DNA from 3 places in the Microbacterium sp. 71-23 genome. Region 3 is predicted to be linked to each of the others. Evidence: predicted binding sites of a transcription regulator. Region 3 holds the regulator's gene; each other region holds the start of a gene.

Region 1 (5,405 bases), on a different contig from region 3:
GCGATCGCGGGCGGCGTGCACGGGGCGCTCTCGGGGCTGCACGTCACGGTTCCCGGGGCGGGCTGGCTCTACCTCGGCGGTGCGATCGGCGTCGTCTACATCTTCCTGTCGGCCGCACTCGTGCGGCACACGGGGGTGCTGCTGCTCGGTCTCGGATCGGTCGTGGGACTGCTCGCGACATCCGTCACGCTCGATGCGATCTGGCCCCCGGAGTCGGGTCCGAACCCGGCGATCGCCCTCGCCGGTGTCGTGGTGGCTCTCGCCGGTGTCGTGATCGCCGCCGCGCGCCGCCGTCAGCGGGCCTGAGGCAGCGCGGACAGAACCTCGGCGGGGTCGACGCCCCGCTCGTGACCGGTGCGGTCACTCGCCTCGGGCTTGCCGCCGACGTACAGCCAGCCGAGCAGGTGCTCCTCGGGACCGAGCCCGTGCAGGGCCGCGACCTCCCGGGAGCGCGTGTAGCCGCCCGTGCGCCAGATGACGCCCCAGCCCGCTTCGTCGAGCAGCAGCGAGAGGGCGTGTCCGACACCGGATGCCACGGCCTCCTGCTCCCACGCCGGCACCTTCTCGCTCGCGCGCACGCTCGTCACGACCGCGACCAGCAGCGGCGCGCGCAGGGGCTTCGGCGACGGCTCGTCCGCCCCGGTCGCCGCCGCGATCGCTTCGCCCAGGCGCACACGGTCGTCGCCGCGCAGGGTCACCAGGCGCCACGGCCGCAGGGACGCGTGGTCGGCGACGCGTCCCGCGGCCGACACGAGGGCGGCCAGCTCCTCGTCGGAGGGGGCCGCCTCGGTCAGCTTCGACCAGCTGCGCCGCGCGAGCATCGCCTCGCGCGCGCTCACGCCTCCTCGGCCGGAGTGAAGTCGAGGGCGATGGAGTTCATGCAGTACCGGTCGCCGGTGGGAGTGCCGAACCCGTCGGGGAAGACGTGGCCCAGATGCGATCCGCAGTTCGCGCAGCGCACCTCGGTGCGCACCATGCCGTGGGTGCGGTCCTCGATGAGCTCGACGGCCTCGGGCCGCACGGACTCATAGAAGCTCGGCCACCCGCAGTGCGAGTCGAACTTGGTGCCGCTCTGGAAGAGCTCCGCACCGCAGGCTGCGCAGGTGTAGAGGCCGGCGCGGTCCTCGTCGAGCAGCTCGCCGGTCCACGGCCGCTCGGTCGCGGCCTGGCGCAGCACCGCGAACTGGGTGTCGCTGAGCTCCTCGCGCCACTGCGCGTCGGTCTTGTTCACGTTGTACGACATCGGGTTCTCCTTGCGTCACCTCATTCAACCGCGTCGGCGCCAGGGCTGTTCCGCGCGTGCCTGAGAATGTGACCATGTCCGACCAGACCGATGCCGTCGTCGACCGCTACGGTCGGTTCGCCCGCGACGAGGCCCCCGGCCGGTCGGCGCTGTACGAGGAGTGGGCGCGCGGCATCGCGGAGGATCGTCGTGTCGCGGCGCTGATCGCCCGCATCCGTGACACCCGTCGGCAGCCGCCGCTCGTCTTCGCCGTCTCCCGTCTGCTCGGCGCCCCCGAGTCGGGGTTCGCGTCGTGGGCTGAATGGGTGAGGGCGCACATCGAGGACCTCGTCGTGGGCTGCGAGAGCCGCAGCATCCAGACCAACGAGCCGTTGCGCTGCGCGGCGCTGCTCCCGGCCCTCAGCGCCGTCGACGGCCCCATCGCGCTTCTGGAAGTGGGGGCGAGCGCCGGGCTCTGCCTCTACCCCGACCGCTACTCCTACCGCTACGAGGCGCCCGACGGGGTTGTCGCCGTCGATCCCGCCGGCGGCGAGAGCCCCGTCCTCCTCCGCGCGTCGTGGCGGGGGAACATGCCGCGCCTGCGCCTGCCCGAGGTCGTCTGGCGGGCAGGGATCGACCTGAATCCCCTGGATCCTCGGGATACAGCCACCCGCCGCTGGCTGACCGCGCTGGTCTGGCCCGGCGAGAGCGGGCGTGCGGAGCGCATCGAGCGGTCGCTCGACATCGCCGCCGCCGATCCGCCCCTGCTGCGCGCCGCCGATGCCGCGGACGGCGCCATCGGCGAGCTGGCGGCGCTCGCGCCGACCGGTGCCACCCTCGTCGTCACGACCCCCGGGGTGCTCGCGCACGTGCCGCGCGCTCGCCGAGGTCTCGTCATCGATGCGGCTCGGGCCGCGGGCACCTGGATCACCCTCGACGACCCCGGGCTGCACGACGGCTGGAACGCGCCGATCGATCCCGCCACGTGGCCCGCCGGCCGGTTCGCGCTGTCCCGAGACGGCGAGGTGCTCGCGGCCGTCGACCCGCTCGGCGGGTTCGTGGAGTGGCGGGCGGATGCCGCGGCATCCGCGTCGTAATCTGACGCCGTGCCCCTCTCCGAACGCGACCGGTCGATCCTCGACTTCGAGGCGCGGTGGCTGCGGCACGGAGCCGGCAAAGAGGAGGCGATCCGAGCGGAGCTCTCGCTCGCCCCGGCGCGCTACTACCAACTCCTCGGGCGCCTGATCGACACCGACGACGCGATCGCCGCGGAGCCCATGCTGGTCGCCCGACTGCGGCGCCTGCGCACAGCCCGGGTCGATGCCCGGGCCCGGCGCACCTCCGGGCTGTCGGCCTGACGTTCGCACGGCGAACGTCGAGCGGAGTGAGGGCACCGTACTTGTACGATGCACTGGTGTCCAGGCAGACCTACCCTCGCGATCGCTTCGACGGCGTCTCCGCCGCGTCCGGCCGCGTCGGCGCTCACCGCGCCGAGAACCCGCGCATGCGCGCCGGCCTCGTGCTCTTCTGGGCCGCGATCGCAACGGTCGTCCTCCTGGTCGCCGGCATCTTCGCGTCGATGGTCTACACGGGCCGCATCGACCTCACGCCGCAGACCGCGCCGAGCTACTCCGACACCCCCGAGGTTCCCGCCGTGCGCGACACGTCGTACTCGATCCTGGTGCTCAACGGCACGGCCAATCCCGCTGCGTCGACGGATGCTGTCGCCCGGCTCGAGGCCGCCGGGTGGACCGCCGACAAGGTGATCGCCGGTGCCGCCTCCACGACGAGCTTCGCCACGACCACCGTCTACTACTCATCCGACGCGGACCTCGGTGCCGCCAAGGGCCTCGCCGATCTCCTCAATGCCGGCTCCATCGTGCAGAGCAACGCCTACACCGGTGCCTCCGGCACGCCGAGTCCCGGTGCGACCTCGGCGAGCACCAAGCAGCTCACGATCGTGCTCGGCGCCGATTATCAGCTCGGCACGGCCACGCCCGCGCCCTGAGGCCGTCGAGCGGCGGTTCCCGGGCCGTGTTTCCGCGGCGTAAACACTTCGATGCGCGCGTGTAAGCAGTTGCGTTCTCCGCGAATCCGCGCCTATCGGCGTGGATACGATGGCCGCGTCACACAGCTTCAGGAGTACGCATCATGGCCCATGGCACTGTCAAATGGTTCAACGCTGAGAAGGGGTACGGCTTCATCACCGTCTCCGACGGCCAGGACGTGTTCGTGCACTACTCCAACATCGAGATGAACGGGTTCCGTGTGCTCGAAGAGGGGCAGGCGGTCGAGTTCACCGTCGGTTCCGGCCAGAAGGGCCCGCAGGCGGAAGCCGTGCGCGTCGTCGCCTGAGCCGCGGCATCCCCGTCACACTTCTCACATCGACGCCGTCCTTCGGGGCGGCGTCGACGCATGTCGGGAGGTGTGACGCCCCGTTCCGACCGGCTTGCACTCCCCGGGGGCGAGTGCCAGAATGATTTAGCACTCGATCAGACTGAGTGCTAAAGACCTAGCCCGTCCGGGAGGGACGACACACAATGGCAAAGATCATTGCTTTCGACGAGGAGGCCCGCCGCGGCCTCGAGCGCGGCCTCAACACCCTGGCCGACGCCGTCAAGGTGACGCTCGGCCCCCGCGGTCGCAACGTCGTGCTCGAGAAGAAGTGGGGCGCCCCCACGATCACGAACGACGGTGTCTCGATCGCCAAGGAGATCGAGCTCGACGACCCGTACGAGAAGATCGGCGCGGAGCTCGTCAAGGAGGTCGCGAAGAAGACCGACGACGTCGCCGGTGACGGTACGACCACCGCGACCGTGCTCGCTCAGGCGCTCGTCAAGGAAGGCCTGCGCAACGTCGCGGCCGGCGCCGACCCCATCAGCCTGAAGAAGGGCATCGAGAAGGCCGTGAAGGCCGTCACCGACGCTCTGCTCGCCTCGGCCAAGGAGGTCGAGTCGAAGGAGGAGATCGCCGCCACCGCGTCGATCTCGGCCGCCGACCCGGCGATCGGCGAGCTCATCGCCGAGGCCATCGACAAGGTGGGCAAGGAGGGCGTGGTCACCGTCGAGGAGTCCAACACCTTCGGCACCGAGCTCGAGCTCACCGAGGGCATGCGCTTCGACAAGGGCTACATCAACCCCTACTTCGTCACGGACCCCGACCGCCAGGAGGCGGTCTTCGAGGACCCGTACATCCTCATCGCGAACCAGAAGATCTCGAACATCAAGGACCTTCTGCCCGTCGTCGACAAGGTGATCCAGGACGGCAAGGAGCTCCTCATCATCGCTGAGGACGTCGAGGGCGAAGCTCTCGCGACGCTCGTGCTGAACAAGATCCGCGGCATCTTCAAGTCGGCCGCCGTCAAGGCCCCCGGCTTCGGCGACCGCCGCAAGGCCCAGCTGCAGGACATCGCCATCCTCACCGGTGGCCAGGTCATCACCGAGGAGGTCGGTCTCAAGCTCGAGAACGCCACCCTCGACCTGCTCGGCCGCGCCCGCAAGGTCATCATCACCAAGGACGAGACCACCATCGTCGAGGGTGCCGGCGACCCCGCGCAGATCGAGGGCCGCGTGACCCAGATCCGTCGCGAGATCGACAACACCGACAGCGACTACGACCGCGAGAAGCTCCAGGAGCGCCTCGCCAAGCTCGCCGGCGGCGTGGCCGTCATCAAGGCGGGTGCGGCGACCGAGGTCGAGCTCAAGGAGCGTAAGCACCGTATCGAGGACGCCGTGCGCAACGCGAAGGCGGCCGGCGAGGAGGGCATCGTCCCCGGCGGCGGCGTCGCGCTCATCCAGGCCGGCAAGATCGCGTTCGCGAGCCTCGAGCTCACGGGCGACGAGGCGACCGGTGCGAACATCGTCAAGGTCGCCATCGAGGCCCCCCTCAAGCAGATCGCGCTCAATGCCGGTCTCGAGCCCGGTGTCGTCGCGAACAAGGTGGCGGAGCTCCCCACCGGTCACGGCCTCAACGCCGCGACCGGCGAGTACGGCGACCTCTTCGCGCAGGGCATCATCGACCCCGCCAAGGTGACCCGCTCGGCTCTGCAGAACGCCGCGTCGATCGCGGGCCTGTTCCTCACGACCGAGGCCGTCGTCGCCGACAAGCCCGAGAAGGTCTCCGCTCCGGCGGGCGACCCGACCGGCGGCATGGACTTCTGAGTCCTGACGCCTGCGAAACGGCG
Region 2 (5,405 bases), on a different contig from region 3:
GCCTCGCCCAGCGCCGTCGACGCGGCTTTGGCCACCCAGAACGACGGCGTCGGATCGGGCACGCGCGAGGGCGCGGCATCCGAAGTCGTCGCGCTCATGCGCGCTTGGCCTTCGAGCGCTTCACGAGCGCCCCGATGACGACCGGCGCGACGGTCACGAGCACGATCGCGATGCTGATCCACTCGATGTTGTTGGCGACCCACGGAACCCCGCCGAGCAGGGCGCCGGCGAGCCCGAGAATGCCCGCCCAGATCACGGCGCCGATCGCGTTCCACATCGAGAAGCGGGCACGCGGCATGTCGGAGACGCCCGCCGCGGGCGAGATGTAGGTGCGCACGATCGGCACGAAACGGGCCAGGATGATCGCGCCCACCCCGTAGCGCTCGAAGAAGCCGTGAGCTTCGGCGAGGTACTCAGGCTTGAACAGCCGCGCCCCGGGACGGAAGAGGCGCCGCCCGTAGCGACGACCGATCCAGAACGACAGCTCGGCGCCGACGATCGCGGCGACCGCGGCGATCGCCGCGATCAGCACCCAGGAGGTGTTCAGCGGCACCGCGAGGATCGCCGCGGCGAACAGGAGGCTGTCGCCGGGCAGGAAGGGGAAGAACAGACCGTTCTCGATGAAGACGATGACGGCGACGAGCACGAGGGCGAGGGGACCGAGGCTTCCGAGACTGTCGATGATGTTCACGCGCCCATCCTGGCGGTGCGATTCAAAGAATGCGCCGAGATTCGGGCGTCAGGATGCCGCGGGGCTACGCTCGCGCTGTGAATCCGCCGACCGACCTGCTCCCCTCGCTCGTCGGTGTCGGGGTGCTCGCGGCCGTCACGACGGTCGTGCTCGCCGCCTTCCGCGTGCCGGGCCTGTGGTCGCCGCTGCTGGCGATCGTGCGCGGCGCGGTGCAGCTCGCGGTGATCAGCGTGCTGCTGACCGGACTCATCACCGACGCGAGGCTGATCGCACTGACCCTCGTCGCGATGTTCGTGATCGCGGCGTCGGTGGCGACCGGACGCATCGGATGGTCGCGGCGCCACGCGGCGATGATGACGACATCCATCGTGTCGGGGGTCGTGTTCGCGACGACGATCGTGTTCGCGACCGGTGCGCTCGAGCTGACCGCACGCTACGCGCTGGCGATCGGCGCGATCGTCATCGGCAACGCCATGAGCATCGCGACCCTCACCGGCCGCATGTTCACCCGCGGAATCGTCGACCACTGGGACGAGGTGGAGGGGTGGCTCGCCCTCGGCGCGCGGCCCCGGCAGTCGACCCTGGCGCTGGCGCGGCAGGCCGTGCGCGATGCCCTCATCCCCTCGATCGACCAGACCAAGACGACCGGTCTCGTCGTGCTGCCGGGCGCCTTCGTCGGCGCGATCTTCGGGGGGATCTCGCCGCTGGAGGCGGGCCGGTTCCAGATCGTCGTGCTCGCGGCCATCATGGCGGCCGGGGCGGTCACATCCGTGCTCGTCGCGCTCTGGATGGGACCGGTGCGGGTGAAACCCGCCGACCTGCGCTAGCTGCGGGAATGCGCGAACGCCCCCGGCCCGTACTCGGGCCAGGGGCGCTCCGTCTGTGCGCGGGTCGGCGCGGTCGATGGGTCAGGCGGCGGGAGTCGCGCCCTCGGTCACGGTGACCGCCTCGGCGGCGCCGGCCACGGCCACCTTGCGCGGCTTCGCCTTCTCGCTGACGGGCAGGGTCACACTCAACACGCCGTCGCGGTAGCTCGCCGAGATGGTCTCCGTGTCGATGCCACGCCCGAGCTGCAGCTGGCGCAGGTAGGCGCCGGCTTCCCGCTCGCGGGTGATCCAGCTGACGCCCTCGCCGCTGGGCAGGGTGCGCTCGGCGCGGATGGTGAGCAGCTGTCCGTCGACGTCGACGTCGATCGAACCCGGGTCGACGCCCGGGAGGTCGGCGGTGAGCACGTAGTGGTCGCCGTCGCGGTAGACGTCCATCGGCATCTGGCGCGGACCACGGCGGGTCTGGTCGAGAGTCGTGGTCGCGAAGCGCTCCAGGTCGCGGAGCAGGTCGTAGGTCGCCATGGGTTCTCCTGTGTGAGCGGGGCGGATGCAGCATCCACCCGGGTCTGCGAAAGTTGAGTCTGATTGGCTCAACTAGTGCGAGATTAGCACTCGGGCAGTGAGAGTGCCAGCGAAGGCGGCGGAGTTCACCGACGGCGAAATGGGGAGATCCCGGGGAGGGACCGCTCTATCGCGGTCCGGAGCCCACGACTGCGCATTGTGCACAGTCCCCCGGAGCAGGCCGGCTCGCCGAAGGATGCCACGCCCATCGGCGGACCGAAGACCCTACTTCCGCCCGGCCCGCCCGCCGAACGCGCGGCGAAGGGCTGCCGGCGCTCCTGCACCGGCAGCCCTCTTCGCATGGCGGATCAACTGGCGCCGAGCTTCTCCTTCAGCGCCGCGGTGCGCTCCGCCGCATCGGCCTTGCGCTCGGCCTTGCGCTGCTCACGCGCGTGACGCCGCGCCTCCTTCTCGGCTTCACGGTAGGCCTCCTCGGCGGCCTCCATCTCGTCGAGCACCTCCTCGCGCGGGCGCCGGATGACGACGCCGTCGAGCTTCGCCATCTCACCGTCGACGACCTCACGGGCGTACTCGGTGACCTCGGCGACGAGGGCGGTGCCGCCGATCGGGATGGCACTGCTGATCTGCTCGAGCGCGCCCGCCGAGCGGTCGACGCGCCGCAGATCGAAGGCGCCGCCCACGAGCAGCCCGCCCGTCCAGCCGAGCAGCATGCCGATGGGTCCGCCGATCACGCCGATCAGGAGTCCCACGAGGCTGCCGCCCCAGGTGCCCACGGCGCCGTTGTTGTCGACGCCGTCGGGCATCGAGATGCGCCCGTCGGCGTCGCGGGTGACGACGGCCGCGGCGGCGACGTCGACGCGGCCTTCCATGCCTGCGCCCTTCAGCTCGCTGAGCGCCTGGAAGGCGTTCGAGCGGTCGTCGAAGGTGACGGCGATGATGTTCGATTCGGGCATGACGGTGACCTCCTGATCACGGGGGATGTTCGCGGGCGGTTGTCCCGCATGACCACCACGATCGCGGTGTTCGCGTCGCCGCTCATCGGTCGCTTCGACCACTCTTCACAGCACTCTCTGTGCAGAGTGCACGGTGCGCCTAGGCTGACCGCATGTCCTCCCCGGGTCGGCTGCGCGAGTTCGTGTGCACGCTCGACGGCGCCCCCACGACGGCCGCCTCACTGCCCGACGACGAGCTGGAACGCCTGCATGCCGCACTCGGCGAGGGGCCGGTGCGCTGGGTGGTCGCGACCGTGGACCACACGCTCGGTGTACTGAGAGCGCGGCCCGATGCGGACGCACTCGCACCGTGGCCCCACATGCGCGCCCTCGCCGAGCACGTGCTCGCCGAGGCGATCGAGCGGTGCCTCGCATCGGAACCGACCACCCCCGACGAGCGCCTGGCAGAGCGCGCGTTCGCCGACGACATCGTCGCCCGCGACATTCCGCTGGGGCGAGTCGTCGACACGATGCGCATGATGCAGCATGCGTGGCTCGACGCCCTCGTCTCTCGGGCGGTCGAACTCGGAGGGGCGGCCGAGGTCCCCGCACTCACCCGCGTCGTGACCCAGACCGTCGACGGGTGGGTGGGTGCGTTCATCTCGGCAATCGATGCGGAGCGGCGCCGTGCGTTCCAGTCGGAACACGCACGCCGGCGGGCGATGGTGCGCTCCCTCGTCGCCGGAGAAGCGGTCGACGACCAGGTGGCCTCATCCGTGCTGGGGGTTCCGGTCGAGAGCTGGCATCTGGCGAGCACGATCGGCGCGCCGCCCGGAGCGACGATGACCCCGCGCGCGGTGGACGCGGTCGCCGATGCCGTGCAGCGCGCGGTCGGCACCACGCGCTCGGTGCGGCACGCGACAGGGTCTGGCGAGGTCTGGCTCTGGGTCACGACAGACGGCCCGGTGCGCGTGGAATCCCTCGATGCCCTGCGATTCGACGACACACTGCTCGTCGGCATCGGCGAAGCCCATCCGGGTCGCGCGGGTTTCCGGAGAAGCCATCTCGAGTCACTCGCGGCGCTCGCGGTGAGTCGGGGCGAGCATCGGCGCCGCGGCGCGCTCTACCGCGACGTCGCCCTGCGGGCGCTCCTGCTGCAGGACCCGGAACGGGCGATGTGGTTCGCCGAGACAGTGCTGCAAGACCTGTCGGCAGACACGGACGAGATGGCCGAGCTGCGCGAGACCGTACGAGTGTTCTTCGACACACGCATGCGCATCGCACCCGCCGCCGACCGCCTGTTCATCCATCGGAACACGCTGGTCAGCAGGCTCGAGAAGGCCGAGCGGCTGATGGGTCATCGTCTCATCGAGCGCACCACGGCCACCCAGGCCGCGCTCGAGGTGCGCGCCTCCGAGGCGTTCATCGCGGCCCGCGCGCAGGCCGACTCCTGACGCACTCGAGAACTCACGGACAACGCGAAAACCCCCGGACATCCGGGGGTTTCTGACGGACCCGACGCGGTGGCTTTCGAACCCTTCATGGGAGATTAAGCGCCTCCTCGAATGGATGGCTTCGCGTGAACAGCCCCTCAATTAGCCAACGGTGCCGCGTGTTCGCTGCGCTACGAGACCGGGCGACCGAGTTCTGCGCGACTCGCAATTTGCGCTAGGTCGCGCGCCCAGTGCCACGCAGGACTGTCGTTGCGAACCAAGTATTGGAACCGAGAGTCCGTTTGGGGCAGTCGCGAGATCAGCTCGACCTCAAGCAAGGCGTCGCGTGCGTTCTGAAGACTGCTCATCGTTACGCCGAGTGCCTTGGATACCTGCGTCAACGTGAAGATTCCATCTGCAAGGTCAGCGATCTCAAGCATGAGTTCCAACCGATGACTCTGCCCGAAGGCGGCACGTGACACGCGCCGCAGTGCTTCCCGGGATGGCTCCGTGTCCATACACTACGAATATCACGTAACGCAGATCTCGTAACGGAAAGGTCGTACCGACATGCCAAGGAAGACAGGCATCGAGTGGACCGAGGTCACCTGGAACCCGACCACGGGGTGCGACCGCGTATCGCCGGGCTGCGACCACTGTTACGCCCTCACGCTCGCGAAGCGGTTGAAGGCCATGGGCGCGGAGAAGTACCAGAACGACGGGAACCCTCTGACATCGGGACCCGGGTTCGGGATCACCCTGCATGAGTCAGCCCTAGTTCAGCCATACACCTGGGGTGGGCGCCGAGTCGTATTCGTCAACTCGATGAGCGACTTGTTCCACGCGCGCGTACCGCTCGACTTCGTTCACCGTGTCTTCGATGTCATCAGAGACACACCGCAGCACACCTACCAAGTGCTCACGAAGCGATCGTCCCGGCTACCCCGAGTCGCCGACAAGCTGGACTGGCCGTCAAACCTGTGGATGGGGGTCAGCGTCG
Region 3 (5,405 bases):
GGGGAGACCGTCGTGGTCACGAACCCGAGCGAGTACCCGGACGGTCGTGTCGCGTCGGTCTCCGAGCCGGTCGTGAAGGTCGGCATCCTGCTGCCGAAGGACTACGTGGGCACCGTGATGGAGCTCTGCCAGACGCGCCGCGGCACCCTGCTCGGCATGGAGTACCTCAGCGAGGACCGCGTTGAGCTGCGCTACAACATGCCGCTCGGCGAGATCGTCTTCGACTTCTTCGACCAGCTGAAGTCGAAGACCCAGGGTTACGCGAGCCTCGACTACGAACCCGCGGGATCCCAGACCGCCGACCTCGTCAAGGTCGACATCCTGCTGCAGGGCGACAAGGTCGACGCGTTCAGCTCGATCGTGCACCGTGAGAAGGCGTACTCGTACGGCACGATGATGACCGAGCGGCTGCGCAAGCTCATCCCGCGCCAGCAGTTCGAGGTGCCGATCCAAGCCGCGATCGGCGCCCGCATCATCGCCCGGGAGAACATCAGGGCGATGCGCAAGGATGTCCTCGCGAAGTGCTACGGCGGTGACATCACCCGAAAGCGCAAGCTCCTCGAGAAGCAGAAAGAGGGCAAGAAGCGCATGAAGATGGTGGGTCGCGTCGAGGTGCCGCAGGAGGCGTTCATCGCCGCCCTGTCGGGAGACGTGGACGGCAACGAGAAGAAGTAGGCGGGTGCACCACATGCGCAAGGGAACGACCCGGGACGGCGTCGTCGACTACGCGGCGGTCGGAGCCACACAGGCGGTCGACCTCATGCAGTACCCGCCGGAGCGGAGCCTCCCGGCAGAGTCGTCCTGGCGCATCGGCAGCGGCGAAGAGCGATTCCGCGCGGCGGGCGACGCGCTGCTGAGCTGGCAGGCGCTGCGTGATGCGGGCCTCACCGTGAAGGACGTCACCCCCGCCGCCGGCCCCACCTACGCCGGGGTGAGCTTCGACGAGAACCGTCAGCCCATCGCGCCCAGCCGTCTCGAGGCCGATCAGCGCTTCGACGCCGACGGCACACCGTGGGTGGCCGCGGGAGCGAGCGTGCGACTGCACGGCCGTGTCGACGGCATGAACGCCGACGGGCACCTCCGGGTCATCTTCGTCACGGAGGAGCCGCGCCGCGTCGGATTCGTGCTCGGCACCCTCGGCGAGTCGGTGGTCAGCGGGGAGGAGTCGTTCCTCATCGAGTGGCTCCCGAACGATGAGGTGTGGTTCTCGTTGCGGGCCTTCGACAGCCCGACCGCGTTGTCGTACCGAGCGCTGCGCACCCTCGTGCGCCGTCGTCGTCGTGCGCTGTTCACCCGCTACCTGCGCGCGGTGTCGCCCATGTTCACCACCCCGGCCTGATGCCCTCAGCGCTTCCCCTCGGCGATCCGGCTCCGGCCGACGGCGGCCTGCCCGACCTGCTCCCGGCCGCGCACCCCGACTTCGGCGTGTACGTGCACGTGCCGTTCTGCCGCGTGCGCTGCGGGTACTGCGACTTCAACACCTACACGGCGACGGAGCTGCGCGGCGCCAGCCAGGCGGACTATCCCGACGAGGTCGCGCGGGAGATCGCGCTGGCCGCGCAGGTGATGGATGCCGCGGGCCGGCGGCGGGCGGCGACATCCGTGTTCTTCGGCGGCGGCACGCCGACGCTGCTCCCGGGCGATGCGCTCGCGCGCATGCTGGGTGACGTGCGCGACGCGTTCGGCATCGCCGCCGATGCGGAGGTGACGGTCGAGGCGAACCCCGACACGGTCACACCGGCGCTGACGGCGAGGCTCGCTGAGGCGGGCGTCACACGTCTGTCGATCGGCATGCAGTCCGCCGTTCCGTCGGTGCTGGCGACCCTCGACCGCACCCACGAGCCGGCCGCGGTCCCGCGGGCGGTCACTGCGGCGCGCGCGGCCGGGCTGCAGGTGAGCGTCGACGTCATCTACGGCACGCCGGGGGAGACGCTTGCGGACTGGGAGCGCACCCTCGATGCCGTCACCGCGCTCGAGACCGACCACGTGTCGGCGTACGCGCTGATCGTGGAGGAGGGCACGGCGCTTGCCCGCCGCATCGCACGCGGCGAGATCGACACGGTCGACGACGACGTGCAGGCCGACATGTACGAGCTCACCGACGCGCGCCTCGCGGCGGCGGGGTACAGCTGGTACGAGGTGTCGAACTGGTCGCGCGATGAGGCGACCCGCTCGCGACACAATCTCGCCTACTGGCGCGGCGCCGACTGGTGGGGGTTCGGGCCGGGCGCCCACTCGCACGTCGGCGGCGTGCGCTGGTGGAACGTGAAGCACCCCGCGGCGTACGCGCAGCGCCTGTCGCTGGGTTCCTCGCCCGCGGCGGGACGGGAGACGCCCGATGCCGCGTCCCGCGCGCTCGAGCGCACGATGCTCGAGGTGCGCATCGCCGACGGGCTGGCCGTGGCGAGCCTGCCGGACACCGGTCGCGCGGAGGTGGCGGGGCTCATCGCGGACGGCCTGGTCGACGGGGCATCCGCCATCGCCGGGCGCCTCGTCCTGACGCTGCGCGGTCGACTCCTGGCCGACGCGGTCGTGCGACGGCTCACCGCCTGAGCACTGTGCGTCGCGCCGCGAGTGGCGCCCCGTTCCGCGCTAATATTGGCACTCACGTGATGTGAGTGCCAGCGAGGGGAGGCGGAATGGTCAGCGAACGCGGCCTCGACGTCCTGCGGGCGATCGTGCAGGACTACGTGGCGACCCGCGAACCGGTCGGCAGCAAGTCGATCGTCGAGCGCCATGCCTTCGGGGTGTCGGCCGCCACCATCCGCAACGACATGGCGCTGCTCGAGGACGAAGAGCTCATCAGCGCGCCGCACACCTCGTCGGGACGTGTGCCGACCGACAAGGGCTACCGCGTCTTCGTCGACCACCTCGCCGAGCTGCGACCGCTCAGCACTGCCCAGCGCAACGCGATCGCCACATTCCTCGAGGCCCCTGCCGACCTCGACGACCTGCTCGCGCGCACTGTGCGCGTGCTCACGCAGGTCACCGGCCAGGTCGCCCTCGTGCAGTACCCGTCGTTCGAGCGCGCGAACGTGACGCACATCGAGCTCGTGCACCTCGGCGGCCCGCGCGTCGTCGTCATCCTCGTCACCGACACCGGTCGTGTGTCCCAGCGGATCGCGAGCCTCGGGACCGACCTCGACGACGCGGATGTCGCGACCCTCCGCGCCCAGGTCTCGGTGCTGGTCACGGGTGGCTCGGTGCAGGAGGGCCTCGGCAAGATCGCCCACACCCTCGCCGAGACGTCCACCCGTTCACCGCGAGAGGATGCTGCCTCGCGCGCGCTACTCGCTGCTGTCGCCGAAGAGCTCGAAGAGTTCCGTCAGGATCGTCTCGTGATGGCGGGTGCCGCGAACCTGGCGCGACGCGAGTCCGACTTCCAGGGCAGCATCTACCCGCTGCTGGAGGCGATCGAGGAGCAGGTGACCCTGCTCAAGCTCATGACCGAGATGGCGGCCGACGCCGAGGGCCTGGCGGTCTCCATCGGCCGCGAGAACGAGGCGTTCGGGCTGAGCGAGGCATCCGTCGTGACGAGCGGCTATGCCGGCACGATCGGCGAGGCACGCCTGGGTCTGCTCGGGCCCACGCGCATGGACTACGCGACCAATCTCAGCGCCGTGCGCGCCGTGGCTCACTATCTGAGCCGACTCATGGCCGACGACGAGCGCGCGCGATGACGAATACGACCCTGCCCGCTTCGCGGGCGGAGAGGTGACTGTGGCCGACCACTACGAGGTGCTGGGCGTCGAACGCGACGCGAGCCCCGAGGACATCAAGAAGGCGTATCGACGGCTGGCCCGCCAGCTGCACCCCGACGTCAACCCGAGCCCCGAGGCGGCGGAGCAGTTCAAGCTCGTCACCCACGCGTACGACGTGCTCAGTGACGCCGATCAGCGCCGCGCCTACGACATGGGCGGCGAGACGGGATCGCCGTTCGGCGGCGCCGGGTTCGGCGGCTTCAGCGACATCTTCGACACCTTCTTCGGCGGGGGCGGTGGGAGCCGGGCCCGCGCTCGTTCTCGCCGGGAGCGCGGCCAGGACGCGCTCGTGCGCGTGACGCTCGATCTCGCCGACGTCGTGTTCGGCGCGCATCGCGACCTCGAGGTCGACACCGCTGTGCTCTGCGAAACCTGCCAGGGCTCGTGCTGCCAGCCGGGGACGGCTCCCGTCACCTGCGATATCTGCCACGGCACCGGACACATCCAGCGCACGGTGCGCAGCCTCATCGGCAACGTCGTCACCCAGCAGCCCTGCGCGAGCTGCCAGGGCTACGGCACGACCATCCCGTACCCGTGCGCCACCTGCCAGGGCCAGGGACGCGTGCGCTCGCGTCGCACGGTCTCGGTCGACATCCCGGCCGGCGTCGAGACGGGCCTGCGCCTGCAGCTGCCGGGCTCCGGTGAAGTGGGACCCGCCGGGGGCCCGAACGGCGACCTCTATCTCGAGGTGACGGTCGCCCCGCACGACATCTTCAGCCGCGACGGCGACGACCTGCTCGCGACGCTCGAGATCTCGATGCCCGACGCGGTGCTGGGAACGACAACCCTGATCGACGCGCTCGACGGGCCCGTCGAGCTCGAGCTGCGCGCAGGGGTGCAATCGGGCGACGTGCTCACGATCAAGGGCCGCGGCGTCTCGCCGCTGCGCGGCAGCGGCCGCGGCGACCTGCGCATCGGCGTGCATGTGCTCACGCCCTCTCGCCTGGACGCGAAGGAACGCGCCCTCATCGAGGAGTTCGCCCGCAAGTCGAAGGCGCCGGAGCCGCAGCTGGCGCAGTTCCACCAGGGCCTCTTCGCGCGGCTGCGCGACCGGTTCCGGAACGGCTGATCCGTGGCGCTCCACTTCGTGGACGATGCCGCCGCCGCCGCGGGGGCCGGTGACACCGTCTCACTCACCGGGGCCGAGGCACATCACGCCGCCGCGGTGCGGCGTGTGCGCCCGGGGGAGAAGGTCACTGTCGGCGACGGCCGCGGCGTGTGGCTCACCGGCACCTGCGAATCGGTCTCACCGAAGCTCGTCGTCGTGCGCATCGACGACCGACGGGTGGATGCCCCGCCCGCCACCCGTCTGCGCCTCGTACAGGGCCTCGCCAAGGGCGATCGCGACGAGCTGGCCGTGCAGGCCGCCACTGAGCTCGGGGTCGACGAGATCGTGCCGTGGCAGGCAGCCCGCAGCGTCTCCCGCTGGGACGCGGGCAAGGCCGTCAAGGGACGGGGCCGCTGGGAGGCGATCGCCCGGGAGGCGGGCAAGCAGGCCCATCGTGCGTGGCTCCCCGAAGTGAGCCCGCTCGTGACCACCCGTGAGCTCGCCGGCCGGGGTGCGGCATCCCGTCTTCTCGTGCTCGAGCCGACCGCGAGCGTGCGCCTCGCCGACGCCGTGAGCAGCGACCTCGCCGATGTGAC

Evidence for each region. Region 3 encodes HrcA, which represses chaperone genes, less so after heat shock. Its sites were predicted from a motif close to TTNGCACTCGNNNNNNNCGAGTGCNAA; they were not measured.
Region 1: the regulator HrcA is predicted to act here: its motif matches at 3,704-3,730, upstream of groL (chaperonin GroEL).
Region 2: the regulator HrcA is predicted to act here: its motif matches at 2,124-2,150, upstream of BGO15_RS04620 (Hsp20/alpha crystallin family protein).

The regions. Positions count from the first base shown of each region.
Region 1 is NZ_MKSL01000011.1:146,671-152,075, forward strand. It holds gene BGO15_RS03200 (DMT family transporter) at 1-306, shown strand, start outside; gene BGO15_RS03205 (nitroreductase family protein) at 294-821, opposite strand; gene msrB (peptide-methionine (R)-S-oxide reductase MsrB) at 836-1,243, opposite strand; gene BGO15_RS03215 (DUF2332 domain-containing protein) at 1,318-2,319, shown strand; gene BGO15_RS03220 (DUF3263 domain-containing protein) at 2,329-2,580, shown strand; gene BGO15_RS03225 (LytR C-terminal domain-containing protein) at 2,637-3,230, shown strand; gene BGO15_RS03230 (cold-shock protein) at 3,374-3,577, shown strand; gene groL (chaperonin GroEL) at 3,763-5,382, shown strand.
Region 2 is NZ_MKSL01000012.1:73,571-78,975, reverse strand. It holds gene BGO15_RS04635 (COG4705 family protein) at 1-98, opposite strand, end outside; gene BGO15_RS04630 (DedA family protein) at 95-691, opposite strand; gene BGO15_RS04625 (ABC transporter permease) at 769-1,518, shown strand; gene BGO15_RS04620 (Hsp20/alpha crystallin family protein) at 1,600-2,040, opposite strand; gene BGO15_RS04615 (DUF1269 domain-containing protein) at 2,388-2,993, opposite strand; gene BGO15_RS04610 (PucR family transcriptional regulator) at 3,146-4,426, shown strand; gene BGO15_RS04605 (DUF5131 family protein) at 4,976-5,405, shown strand, end outside.
Region 3 is NZ_MKSL01000017.1:313,131-318,535, forward strand. It holds gene lepA (translation elongation factor 4) at 1-675, shown strand, start outside; gene BGO15_RS08165 (DUF1990 domain-containing protein) at 689-1,339, shown strand; gene hemW (radical SAM family heme chaperone HemW) at 1,339-2,553, shown strand; gene hrcA (heat-inducible transcriptional repressor HrcA) at 2,640-3,680, shown strand; gene dnaJ (molecular chaperone DnaJ) at 3,721-4,830, shown strand; gene BGO15_RS08185 (16S rRNA (uracil(1498)-N(3))-methyltransferase) at 4,834-5,405, shown strand, end outside.